2 regions of the Faecalispora anaeroviscerum genome follow, and region 1 is predicted to be linked to the other one. Evidence: riboswitches for the same ligand, from Rfam matches in the RefSeq annotation. Region 1 holds a riboswitch; the other holds the start of a gene.
The links. A riboswitch is a leader RNA that binds a small molecule or an ion and turns the genes downstream of it on or off. The one in region 1 is predicted to bind FMN.
Positions count from the first base shown of each region.

Region 2: linked by a shared signal. The riboswitch ahead of QOS46_RS00030 (ECF transporter S component) and the one ahead of ribD (bifunctional diaminohydroxyphosphoribosylaminopyrimidine deaminase/5-amino-6-(5-phosphoribosylamino)uracil reductase RibD) in region 1 are both predicted to bind FMN.

Region 1 covers NZ_CANOOQ010000001.1:995,352-1,001,987, forward strand. The annotation lists gene QOS46_RS04980 (glycoside hydrolase family 25 protein) at 1-470, opposite strand, end outside; gene QOS46_RS04985 (TraX family protein) at 955-1,686, shown strand; gene QOS46_RS04990 (redox-sensing transcriptional repressor Rex) at 1,818-2,486, shown strand; FMN riboswitch at 2,570-2,684, shown strand; gene ribD (bifunctional diaminohydroxyphosphoribosylaminopyrimidine deaminase/5-amino-6-(5-phosphoribosylamino)uracil reductase RibD) at 2,836-3,936, shown strand; gene ribE (riboflavin synthase) at 3,918-4,556, shown strand; gene QOS46_RS05005 (bifunctional 3,4-dihydroxy-2-butanone-4-phosphate synthase/GTP cyclohydrolase II) at 4,573-5,772, shown strand; gene ribH (6,7-dimethyl-8-ribityllumazine synthase) at 5,797-6,285, shown strand; gene QOS46_RS05015 (HAD family hydrolase) at 6,266-6,636, shown strand, end outside.
Region 2 covers NZ_CANOOQ010000001.1:2,773-9,408, forward strand. The annotation lists gene rpsG (30S ribosomal protein S7) at 1-342, shown strand, start outside; gene fusA (elongation factor G) at 418-2,499, shown strand; gene tuf (elongation factor Tu) at 2,596-3,801, shown strand; FMN riboswitch at 3,942-4,070, shown strand; gene QOS46_RS00030 (ECF transporter S component) at 4,151-4,723, shown strand; SAM riboswitch class I at 4,817-4,918, shown strand; gene metK (methionine adenosyltransferase) at 4,981-6,162, shown strand.

The DNA of each region.
Region 1 (6,636 bases):
GTATGATATTGAGCCAGCCACAAATCAAACTGTTTGATTCGGCTCCAGTCCAAGTGGTTTCGCAAAACATCCAGATTCGCGTAGATTGCCACATAATACCCGGCCTGTTTCACCTGATTACACCAGGCTATTACAATATCGGTCAGTTGATCGCGTGGAAGGCTGAGTATCGTATCCTGTTCCACATCCAGTGCCACAGGGTATTCCATTTTGCAGCCCCGGATCAAATTCAGAAAAAACTCAGCCTCTTTTGCGGCTTCTTCCGTTGAAACGGCGTGAGTCCAGTGGTACACACCGGTATGCAGACCGGCCATCGCGGCCTTAGTCAAGTTTTCACTCATGCTGTGATCTGCCAGTGTGTTCCCTTCACTGGATTTGATCATGGCAAAATCGTACCCGGCTTCTTTTACAAGCATCCAGTCGACCTTACCTGTCCCATTGTAAACATCAATTCCTTTTCTGGTAGACATGATAACGCTCCTTTCCCTACCATAAGATGCAAAAAATGGATTACTTGCTCTTCTTTCTGCAAGTAATCCCCCACTTTTTTATATTATGATGGAATAATTCTTTGTCCGCTCTCCCTTTTCAATCATTTACTTCTTCCATCCCACTGTTTTGCAGCGGACGATTCCTTTTTGTAAATTCATACGATATTAAAGTCTCTCGCAACCGGAATCTCGTGATATTTTTTTACCAGATTCTGCGTTAGGTGTATCCATTTGATATAAAATATACTATACTATTCTGGTAAGAAAATCACAGCTTTTCCGATTCGGAATACAAACGTTTAAATTTCGTCTAATTGAAAGATAAAAAATTATCGATCTTGGGTTTCATTCTCTGAAAGGCATTGACAAGCTTTTCGTTTTACTTCATAATAAGTTTCACTTGTTTTTAGATTCTCTGCACGAACAGAGAGGCTTATCCCACCAGAAGGGAAAGACAAGCCAAATGAAAAAGAACACTCATTGTGGTTTATCCGCATATTCCCTGAAGCTGATTGCGGCAGCCGCCATGCTGGCGGATCATTTTGCATGGCTGTTCCTCTCAACCTACAGCGGAACCGGCCAGTTTCTTCATGCGATCGGGCGAACCACAATCCCAATCATGTGCTTCTTCATCGCGCAGGGATATTACCAAACCCGCAGCCGTACCAGATATGCGGCGAGGCTGGCAGTCTTTGCGGTGATTTCTCAGATACCCTATCACTTCTTTCTGACAGGAAACCTGCACGTCCTGACTCTTCCCCTTCACCTGAACGTGCTGTTCACGCTACTGTTTGCCCTTCTTTCGGTCTGGATTTTGGACAAACTGCGAGATCGACTCGTCGGATGGCTTGGGTTACTATTGCTTATGCTGTTGGCTTCTTTGGGCGACTGGTCGGTTTTTGCGGTAATTTTTACGATCGTATTTGCCGAACACCGGCTTGACCCCATACGGCAGATGCTTCTGTTCGCGGGGGCGGCCACGGTCGCTGCCGGTTTTTTAGCCTGGAATAATTCTTTGCTTAGCAGTGCACCGCCGTGGGGCGGATTCTTTCAGTTTGGCCTTCTTCTGGCTGTTCCTCTGCTGCTTTGCTATAACGGGCAGCGCGGTACTTCCTCTGCGGGTAAATGGTTCTTTTATGTGTTTTATCCCTTGCACCTGATTATTTTAACAATGATTCATCAATTCGTTATCTAAACACTAATCTCCATAAAACAGGCAAAAAGATTTACCCCCGCCTGCGGCGGGGGTAAACTGGAAATTTATTTCCACTGTTTTGTGAGCAATTAATATAAAAGGAATATTTAAAATTATTGGAGGTGGACTAAATGTCTAAACGGGAAAACGTTTCCATGTCCGTGATTCGGCGACTTCCGCGTTATTACCGCTTTCTAACGCATCTCAAAAAAATGGGGATGACCCGTATCTCTTCCAAAGAGCTGTCTGAAAAAATGGGTCTTACCGCTTCTCAAATCCGCCAGGATTTAAACTGCTTTGGCGGGTTTGGCCAGCAGGGCTATGGCTACATTGTCGATCAGCTGCAGCGGGAAATCGGGGGAATTCTCGGGCTCGGAAACGCTTACAAAGCAATTTTGATCGGAGCCGGCAATCTGGGGCAAGCCTTGGCACTCCATATGTCTTTTACCACGCAGGGGTTTCAGCTGGTGGGAATCTTCGATAACTCGCCGACTAAAATCGGCACCGAGATCAACGGTATTTCCGTAACCGACATGCACCGTTTGAAAGAATTCTGCGATGCGGAGCAGCCGGCCATGGCGATCCTCTGTATTCCGCGGGAAGGCGCAGAAAAGCTCGCGGAGCAGCTGTATGACCTCGGCATCCGCAACTTCTGGAATTTCAGCCATTATGATATTACAATGAAGTACCCGGACACCGTAGTGGAAAACGTCCATTTGAACGACAGCTTGATGACGCTGTGCTACCGCATTTCGGATCATCAGGAGGAGAAAGAACTCTCAGATGGAACTACGGTTTAATTATTTGCAACAAAGAAAACACCGCTGTGCTTCGCTTTTCTCTTGACAAACACAGAACAAATGGTATTATGAATACAATTGAATAATATCTTCAGGGCAGGGTGCAATTCCCTACCGGTGGTAAAGCCCACGAGCCGCAAGGCATGATTCGGTGAAACTCCGAAGCCGACAGTATAGTCTGGATGAAAGAAGATGAATGGATACAGTGTTTCTGTGTGTATGAAAATTTGCTCTGGAATAGTTTTTATTCCAGAGCTTTTTTATTTTCATCAGCACCGGTTTACATCTGCGGTACTGGAATGCCTTGAACGATTTTGTTCAGGGCATTTTTATATTTTGGAGGTGTGATATGACGGATTCAAAATATATGAGTCTTGCCGTCGAGCTTGCAAAAAAAGGTTGCGGATGGGTAAATCCAAATCCGATGGTGGGCGCGGTGATTGTAAAGGATGGTCAGATCATCGGGCAGGGGTATCATGAAAGGTATGGGGCGCTCCATGCGGAACGTAATGCTCTCGCAAGCTGTAGATTATCCCCGGCTGGTGCCACGATCTATGTGACCCTTGAGCCTTGCTGCCATTACGGAAAAACGCCGCCCTGTACCGACGCCATTCTGGAGAGCGGCATTCATCGTGTAGTAATTGGATCATCCGACCCAAATCCTCAGGTTTCGGGGAAAGGGATTGAAATTCTGCGTTCCCATGGAATCGAAGTGACGAAAAACATATTAAAAGACGAATGCGATGCGCTCAATCAAAGTTTTTTTCATTACATTCAAAACGGCACACCTTACATGATTATGAAGTACGCCATGACTTTGGACGGAAAAATCGCCACACATAAGGGTAAGTCTCAATGGATTACCGGGGAAGCGGCGCGCCGGCGCGTTCATGAAGACCGGCACCGATATTCTGCCGTCATGGTGGGCATTGGCACTGTTCTCGAGGATGACCCCCTGCTGACCTGCCGGATGGAAAACGGCAGAAATCCCCTTCGAATCATATGTGATACCAACCTGCGAACGCCGTTACAGGCAAGGCTTGTCACGTCGACAGAAATTGCCGGTACGCTCCTGGCCACAGCGGTAACGGACCGTGAAAAGCATCGGCCTTATCTGGAAGCAGGTTGCGATATTGTAGTACTGCCCGAAAAAGACGGTCACATTGACTTAAACTACCTGATGCGGGTGCTGGGCGAAAGAAAAATCGACAGCGTTTTGCTGGAGGGCGGCGGCACCCTAAACTGGTCTGCCCTGCAAAGCGGAATCGTAAGCAGGGTTCAGGCTTATATTGCTCCCAAACTGTTTGGTGGCAGCGCAAAGACTCCGGTAGCGGGCCTCGGCGTCGATTTCCCGAAGGATGCCTTCCGGCTGAGCGAACCGACAATCACGCGGATTGGCGAAGATATTTTATTGGAAAGCGAGGTGCTTGGATGTTTACAGGGATCATAGAGGAGATCGGCAGAATCCAGACCATCCGCAAAGGCCAGAAATCCGCCGCCGTCTCGGTGCAGTCCCGGATGATTCTGGAGAATATTCACCTTGGGGACAGCATCGCGGTTAACGGCGTCTGCCTTACCGTCACTTTCTTTTCTCAAAGCGGCTTTACTGCCGATGTGATGCACGAAACCCTGAACCGCTCTTCTCTGGGAAGCTTGCGCACAGGAAGCCCGGTCAATCTGGAACGCGCAATGCCCGCAAACGGCAGGTTCGGCGGACACATTGTCTCGGGACATATCGACGGCACCGGAACAATTTCCGCCATTACAAAAGACGATAACGCCGTTTGGTATACTGTGAAAGCCGACCCCAACATTTTGAAGTACATCATTGAAAAAGGCTCGGTTGCAATAGACGGGATCAGCCTGACGGTGGCGAAAGTCCATGAGGATGGTTTCAGCGTTTCCGTTATACCGCATACCGCGTCAAAGACCATTCTGTCCGGCAAACACATTGGCGACATGGTCAATCTGGAAAACGACTGTATTGGAAAATACGTGGAGCGGCTCATGGAAGCCCAATCACCCAGGACAACGATCTCAGCCGAATTTCTTGCGAAACACGGCTTTTAAAACAGGAGGAATTAAAATGTTTGGATACAGCACCATTGAAGAGGCTCTGGAAGAGCTTCGGCAGGGCAAAATTATTCTGGTTACCGATGACGAAGACCGCGAAAACGAGGGCGATTTTATTTGTGCCGCCCAGTTTGCCACTACGGAAAATGTGAACTTTATGGCAGTGCATGGCAAGGGCCTGATCTGTATGCCTATGAGCAAAACACTTTGCAAAAAGCTGCAATTTCCTCAAATGGTCAGCGATAATAGGGATAACCATGAAACTGCGTTCACGGTTTCTGTCGACCATGTGAGTACCACCACAGGTATTTCGGCTGCCGAGCGTAGCATAACCGCCATGAAATGCGTGGAAGAAAATGCGAAGCCGGAGGACTTCCGTCGTCCCGGCCATATGTTTCCGCTGCTGTCAAGGGAAAACGGCGTTCTGGAACGCGACGGGCATACCGAAGCTACGGTGGATCTGATGCGGCTGGCCGGTTTAAAGGAATGCGGCCTGTGCTGTGAAATCATGCGGGAGGACGGTACCATGATGCGTACGCCGGAGCTGATGGAGCTGGCGCAAAAATGGGGCCTTAAGATGATTACCATCAAAGCCCTGCAGGAATACCGCAAACGGAATGATAATCTGGTGGAGCGGGTCACCTGTGCATCCCTCCCTACCAAATACGGTGATTTCAAGATTTATGGATACAGTAACAAGCTCAACGGCGAACACCATGTGGCGCTGGTAAAGGGGGAAATCGGCGACGGCCGGAACCTTTTATGCCGGGTCCACTCCGAGTGCCTGACCGGCGACGCCTTCGGTTCTCAGCGCTGTGACTGCGGCCAGCAGTTTGCAGCGGCCATGACGCAGATTGAAAAGGAAGGCCGCGGCATTCTGCTTTATATGCGTCAGGAGGGCCGCGGGATCGGCTTGATCAATAAGCTGCGCGCTTATGCGCTTCAGGATCAGGGGATGGATACGTTAGAGGCGAATCTTGCGCTGGGTTTTTCGGGAGATCTGCGGGAGTATTTCATCGGCGCGCAGATTCTGCGTGACCTTGGTGCAAAGACCCTGCGCCTGCTCACAAACAACCCTGATAAGGTCTATCAGCTATCCGATTTTGGGCTGGAAATTGCGGAGCGTGTTCCGATCCAAATGGACGCTAGCGCACATGACCTGTTCTATTTGAAAACCAAGCAGGAAAAAATGGGACATCTTTTGAATTACTGATATCAAATAAAGGAGAGTATCACCATGAAAACATTTGAAGGAAAACTCGTATCCAGGGATATTCGGGTTGGTGTTGTTGCAGCCCGTTTCAATGAGTTTATTACAAGCAAGCTGCTAAGCGGTGCGCTGGATGGACTGAAACGCCATGAGGTCAGTGAGGATGCTATCGACATTGCCTGGGTTCCCGGGGCGTTTGAAATTCCGCTCATCGCCTCTAAAATGGCAAAAACCGGGAAATACGATGCCGTCCTCTGCCTTGGCGCCGTCATCCGGGGCAGCACAACACACTACGACTATGTGTGCAATGAGGTATCCAAGGGGATTGCCCATGTATCTCTGCATAGCAATATTCCGGTCATGTTTGGTGTGCTGACTACCGAAAATATTGAACAGGCCATAGAACGAGCAGGCACCAAGGCAGGCAACAAGGGCTTTGATTGTGCTGTGGGCGCTATTGAAATGGTCAACCTGATTCGTGAGATCGAAGCGCAGCATGGCAAGCTTAATTTTTGATTATGACGGAACTCTGCACGAAAGCCTTCACATCTATGCGCCCGCCTTCCGCCTTTCCTATGAACAACTTGTAAAGAAAGGTCTGGCTCTCCAAAGGGAATGGTCTGCACACGAGATCAGCCGTTGGCTAGGATTCTCTGCAAAAGATATGTGGTCACAGTTCATGCCTGCTTTGACTGAGCAAGAAAAAGCTTTCTGCAGTAAAGTCGTAGGCGATGAGATGGTGCGGCTAACTCTCGCCGGAAACGCAAAGCTGTACCCTCAGGCTCTAACTGTTCTGCAGCGGCTGAAAGCCGCGGGGCACAATTTGATCTTTCTCAGCAACTGCAAACACAGCTATATGCAGGCGCA
Region 2 (6,636 bases), 990 kb from region 1:
TACGGCGCGTTTGATATTGTCAGTGAAAAAACTGGAAAAGACCCGCTCGAAATGTTTGAGCAGGCAATGGAAAACGTAATGCCCGCTTTGGAGGTAAAAGCCCGCCGCGTGGGCGGTGCTACCTACCAGGTTCCTATGGAGGTTCGCCCCGAAAGAAGGCAGACGTTGGGTCTGCGCTGGGTTACCCGTTATTCCAGACTGAGATCTGAAAAGACCATGAAAGAAAGACTTGCCGGAGAAATCCTTGATGCGATTAATGGTGCCGGTGGCGCTGCCAAGAAGCGTGATGACACGCATAAGATGGCGGAAGCCAACAGGGCGTTTGCTCATTACAGGTGGTAATTTTCCGGCGTTGACCGAAAGATTTTCCGTGTTGTATAATGAGCGGATACATTTTTCAGAATTAAGGAGGAAACTATGCCGAGGCAGGTATCGCTTCAAATGACAAGAAATATCGGCATCATGGCTCATATCGATGCCGGTAAAACCACAACGACAGAACGTATTCTGTATTACACGGGCGTTAACTATAAGATTGGTGAAGTCCATGAAGGCGCCGCAACAATGGACTGGATGGCGCAGGAGCAGGAGAGAGGTATTACTATTACCTCCGCTGCGACTACCTGCTTCTGGAAGGGGCATAGAATCAATATTATTGATACTCCCGGCCACGTTGACTTTACCGTAGAGGTAGAGCGTTCCCTGCGTGTATTGGACGGTTCCGTTACCGTTTTCTGCGCAAAGGGAGGAGTGGAGCCTCAGTCCGAAACCGTTTGGCGTCAGGCTGAGGAATACAAGGTTCCCCGTATGGCCTACGTCAATAAAATGGACATCATGGGTGCCGATTTCTACAACGTGGTACAGATGATGAAAGATCGCCTCAAGTGCAATGCGGTTCCGATCCAGCTGCCGATCGGCAGTGAAGATACCTTCCGCGGCATCATCGACCTGGTAAACATGAAGGCTTATGTTTACTACGATGATCTGGGCAAGGATATCCGCGAGGAAGAAATTCCCGAGGATATGAAAGAACTGGCGGAAAAATACCACACCGAAATGGTGGAGCATGTAGCAGAGCAGGATGACGCTTTGTTTGAGAAGTACCTGAATGGGGAAGCTCTCACAGAGGACGAAATCAGTGCCTGCATCCGCAAGGCGACCATCGCGAACCACATGGTTCCGGTTACCTGCGGTACGTCCTACAAGAACAAGGGCGTGCAGAAGCTGCTGGATGCGATTATTGCTTACATGCCCGCTCCTACGGACATTGAGGCCATTAAGGGTGTGAATCCCGAAACCGAAGAGCCTGAGGTTCGCCATTCTTCCGATGAAGAGCCTTTCTCCGCTCTGGCGTTTAAAATCGCTACCGACCCCTTTGTTGGTAAGCTGTGCTTCTTCCGCGTGTACTCCGGTACGCTTACCGCGGGTTCCACCGTTTACAATTCCACAAAGGACAACAACGAGCGCATCGGCCGTATTCTGCAGATGCACGCGAACCACCGCCAGGACATCGATACCGTGTATGCGGGCGATATTGCTGCGGCGGTCGGCCTGAAGAACACCATTACCGGTGATACCCTGTGCGATGAGCGCAACCCGGTTATCCTTGAATCTATGGAGTTCCCAGACCCTGTTATTCGTGTTGCCATCGAGCCGAAAACAAAGGCCGGCCAGGAGAAGATGGGTATTGCTCTCGCGAAGCTCGCAGAAGAGGATCCCACTTTTAAGGCTTATACCGACGAAGAGACGGGTCAAACCATCATCGCCGGCATGGGCGAGCTTCACCTCGAAATCATCGTAGACCGTTTGCTGCGTGAATTCAAGGTGGAGGCAAACGTTGGTAAGCCGCAGGTTTCTTACAAAGAAACCATTCGCAGAAATGCCGAGTCAGACACCAAGTATGCCAGACAGTCCGGTGGTAAAGGCCAGTACGGTCATGTTAAGATCCGCATTGAGCCGAACCCGGGTAAGGGCTATGAGTTTGTCAACGCTATTGTTGGCGGCTCGATCCCGAAGGAATATATTCCTGCTGTTGATCAGGGTATTCAGGGCGCCACTCAGACCGGTATTCTGGCGGGCTACAATGTAGTTGACGTGAAGGTCACCCTGTATGATGGCTCCTATCACGAGGTCGACTCCTCTGAAATGGCATTTAAAATCGCCGGTTCTATGGCGTTCAAAGAGGCCATGAGAAAAGCCGATCCGGTTCTGATGGAACCCATCATGAAGGTGGTCGTCACCGTTCCGGACGAGTACATGGGCGACGTTATCGGCGACCTGAACTCCCGCCGCGGAATGATTCTGGGTATGGACGCTGTTTCCGGTGCGCAGCAGATTAATGCTGAGGTTCCGCTGTCTGAAATGTTCGGTTATGCAACCGACATGCGCTCTAAAACACAGGGCCGCGGCCAGTATGTTATGGAACCCGCGCACTACTCTGAAGTGCCGAAATCCGTATCGGAAGGCATCATTTCCGACCGTACCAAAAAGAACGACTAACAGGCGCAAAGGGCTTGATTTTTCACACCCAACTTGTTAGAATAGGCGTAGCTTTTGAATGAAATTAATTATTGTAAAATAAAAGGAGGAATTCCAATGGCAAAGGCAAAGTTTGAAAGAAACAAACCGCACGTAAACATTGGTACCATTGGTCACGTTGACCACGGTAAAACCACATTGACCGCCGCTATCACCAAGGTTTTGAACCTGGCTGGCACTTCCGATTTTGTTGATTACGCGAACATCGATAAGGCCCCTGAAGAGAGAGCCCGCGGTATCACGATCAACACTTCTCATGTTGAGTATCAGACTGCTAATCGTCACTATGCTCACGTTGACTGCCCCGGCCATGCCGACTATGTGAAGAACATGATCACCGGCGCTGCTCAGATGGACGGCGCAATTCTGGTTGTTTCCGCTGCGGACGGCCCTATGCCCCAGACCAGAGAGCACATTCTGCTGTCCCGTCAGGTAGGCGTGCCTTATATCGTAGTGTTCATGAACAAGGCTGACCAGGTGGACGATCCTGAGCTGCTGGATCTGGTTGAAATGGAAATTCGCGATCTGCTCAACGAGTATGAGTTCCCGGGCGACGATACCCCGATCATCCGCGGTTCTGCTCTGCAGGCGTTGGAATCCACCTCCAAAGATATCAATGCTCCCGAGTACAAGTGCATTCTCGAGCTGATGGATGCAGTTGACAGCTTTATCCCCACTCCCGAGCGCAAGGCGAACCTCCCCTTCCTGATGCCTGTTGAAGACGTGTTCACCATTACCGGCCGCGGCACAGTTGCTACCGGTAGAGTAGAGCGTGGCCAGCTGAAGACCTCTGAGGAAATCGAGATTGTCGGTCTGACCGAAGAGCGCCGCAAGGTTGTTGTTACCGGTATCGAAATGTTCAGAAAAATTCTGGATTACGCTGAGGCCGGCGATAACGTAGGCGTTCTGCTGCGTGGTATTCAGAGAAATGAAATCGAGCGCGGCCAGGTTCTGGCAAAGCCCGGTAGCATTCATCCGCATACCAAGTTTAAGGGCCAGGTTTACATCCTGAGCAAAGAAGAAGGCGGCCGTCATACTCCGTTCTTCAACAACTATCGTCCCCAGTTCTATTTCAGAACAACTGACGTTACCGGCGTTATCTCTCTGCCCGAGGGCACCGAGATGTGCATGCCTGGCGATAACGTTGTTATGGATGTTGAGCTGATTACCCCTATCGCAATTGAAGAGGGTCTGCGCTTCGCTATCCGTGAGGGTGGCCGTACCGTTGGCTCCGGTGTTGTTACTGGCGTTACAACTGCCTGATTGCTGATTTTTATTTATCTGATCGCCCCCGGCCATTTGGTCGGGGGCTTTTTGACAAAATCAGTCTTGATTCTTCTTTTTATTACTTTCCTGTTGACAAATAAATATCAAAGGAATATAATAAAACAACAAATTAAATAAGCTGTCTTCGGGGCGGGGTGTAATTCCCCACCGGCGGTAATGCGGCGTTAGCCGTTAGCCCGCGAGCATGTGCTGATTTTGGTGAGATTCCAAAGCCGACGGTATAGTCCGGATGGAAGAAGAACTTGCGCGTTTGCGTCTGTTTTGTCCCGCAGAATTTCTGCGGGACTTTTTTTCGTTGACAGCGAAAAAAGGAGAGAAAATAGCAATGAATAAATCCATGACCCAAAAGAGCATTATTCAGATGACGCAGCTTGCCGTATTGGCAGCGATTTCCGTGGTGCTGATCGCTTTCGTCCGCATTCCCCTTATTCCTGCGGCACCGTTTTTGGTGTACGACATGGCGGATGCCCCTATTATGATCGCGGCACTTCTGTTTGGCTCAGGCCCGGCGCTTCTGGTGCTTTTTGTGGTTTCCATCGTTCAGTCGCTTTTCTTTGGCGGCAATGGGTGGGTCGGTCTGGTAATGCACCTTTTAGCTTCTGGTGCTTTGATTTTTCTGGTAGGTGAGTTTTACAAGAGAAAGCATAAGTTTGCGGATGCTGTGGTCGGTATGGTGCTTGGCACACTCGCGATGACAGCCCTGATGATACCGATGAACTACATCTTTACCGTTCATTTCTTCGGCATGCCGAAGGCAGCACTGGATGCGCTGATCCTGCCGGCGATTATTCCGTTTAATCTGCTCAAGGCTTCTCTCAACAGTGCGATTGCAGCAGTTTTGTTCAAATCTCTACAACCTTTTGTTCAAAAAAATCGCGAAATGATTCATCCGGTTTAGTAGTTATTTTTTCGACTTTTATTTTGTATTTCTTATAAAATATGTTATAATAACCTCGCGAGCATATTTTACCGCAACTTACAACAGAATAATTCCTTATCAAGAGTGACGGAGGGAACAGGCCCTGTGATGTCCGGCAACCTGCGCAATGTGCGAAAGGTGCTAAATCCTGCGGATAAAGCCGGCAGATGAGGTTGCTTTCCACCGTTTGGCTTTCCCAAACGGTGGATTTTTTTATAGTCGATAGGAGGCTTATTATGTCAAAATTTTTCTTTACATCCGAATCGGTGACAGAGGGACATCCCGATAAAGTCTGCGACCAGATCGCAGACGCAGTGCTGGACGCTATTCTGGCTCAGGACGACAAGGCTCACGTGGCCTGCGAGGTAACGGCAACCACCGGCCTGGTGCATGTAATGGGTGAAATCTCTACCGAATGCTATGTGGATATTCCCGCGATTGCCCGCGAGGTGATCCGTGAAATCGGTTACGATGATCCCCAGTATGGCTTTGACGGCAATTCCTGCGGAGTGCTGACCTCGATTGATATGCAGTCGCCGGATATTGCAATGGGTGTGAATCAGTCGCTGGAGGCCCGCGGTGGAGCCACAGATGAGAATGATTTGATTGGTGCGGGGGATCAAGGGATTATGTTCGGCTTTGCCTGCAACGAAACAACCACACTGATGCCCATGCCGATTTATCTGGCCCATTCGTTGGCCAAGCGTCTGGCTGCTGTTCGAAAAGACGGCGCCCTGCCGTATCTGCGCCCGGATGGAAAGACCCAGGTAACGGTGGAGTATGAGAACGGTAAGCCTACCCGCGTGGAAGCAGTTGTTGTTTCCACTCAGCATGATCCCGATGTGACTCAGGAGCAGATCCATAAGGACATTCTTGAGCAGGTGATCCGTCCGGTTGTTTCTGCAGAGCTTCTGGATGAAAACACCAAGTATTATATTAACCCCACCGGCCGCTTTGTAGTCGGCGGCCCTGTCGGCGACAGCGGTCTGACCGGCCGCAAAATCATTGTCGATACCTACGGCGGCTTCGGCCGTCACGGCGGCGGCGCATTTTCCGGCAAAGACCCGACGAAGGTAGACCGTTCCGCAGCGTATGCGGCCCGCTATGTTGCAAAGAACATTGTCGCCGCCGGCCTTGCGGAAAAATGCGAGGTGCAGCTTGCTTATGCGATCGGCGTTGCGCGCCCGGTCTCCATTTTGGTGGAAACCTTCGGCACTTCCGCTTATACCAGCGCCCAGCTGGAAGCCGCAATTCAGAAGGTGTTTGATCTGCGCCCGACCGCGCTGATCAAATCACTTGGCCTCAATCACCCGATCTACCGCCCGCTGGCGGCCTACGGCCATATGGGCCGCGAAGATTTGGGTGTCGCGTGGGAAGAAACCGATAAAACAGAGCAGCTGAAAGCGGCTCTGGCGTAATCAATATTTTTACAAAAAAGAGGAAAGCTGTGTGCTTTCCTCTTTTTTATCGCTTTATATTATACTTATAGTATAATAATTATTAAATATAACATTTATAGGACGTAATAGAAAGATAGATCAGTTTTTTTACATTGCTCACGAGCCTGTTTTGTGGAAACAGGCAGTGTGTCGGTTTCATTCGGTGGCGCCCCCTTGCCGAGCGCTCTCCCCGAGCCAACGAGAGCGGCTCTTCGCGCCGGGCGTTCTTTTTCCTCTCTCGCTTTCGCGAGAGAGGCTGTTTTTTTATCGCGGTTCCCGCAAGGGAAGATTCTGCTGGCACAGGGCTTGCCCCTCGTGCCGGGGCGGGCATTTACTTTCTTTACGAAAAGAAAGTAAACAAAGATTCGCCCAAGGCTCCGCCTTCGGAATCCGTTCTGGGGAACGGTTTCGGAGAGTGCAAACGAAACTTACTGTAAAGGCGCTCTATGGAAA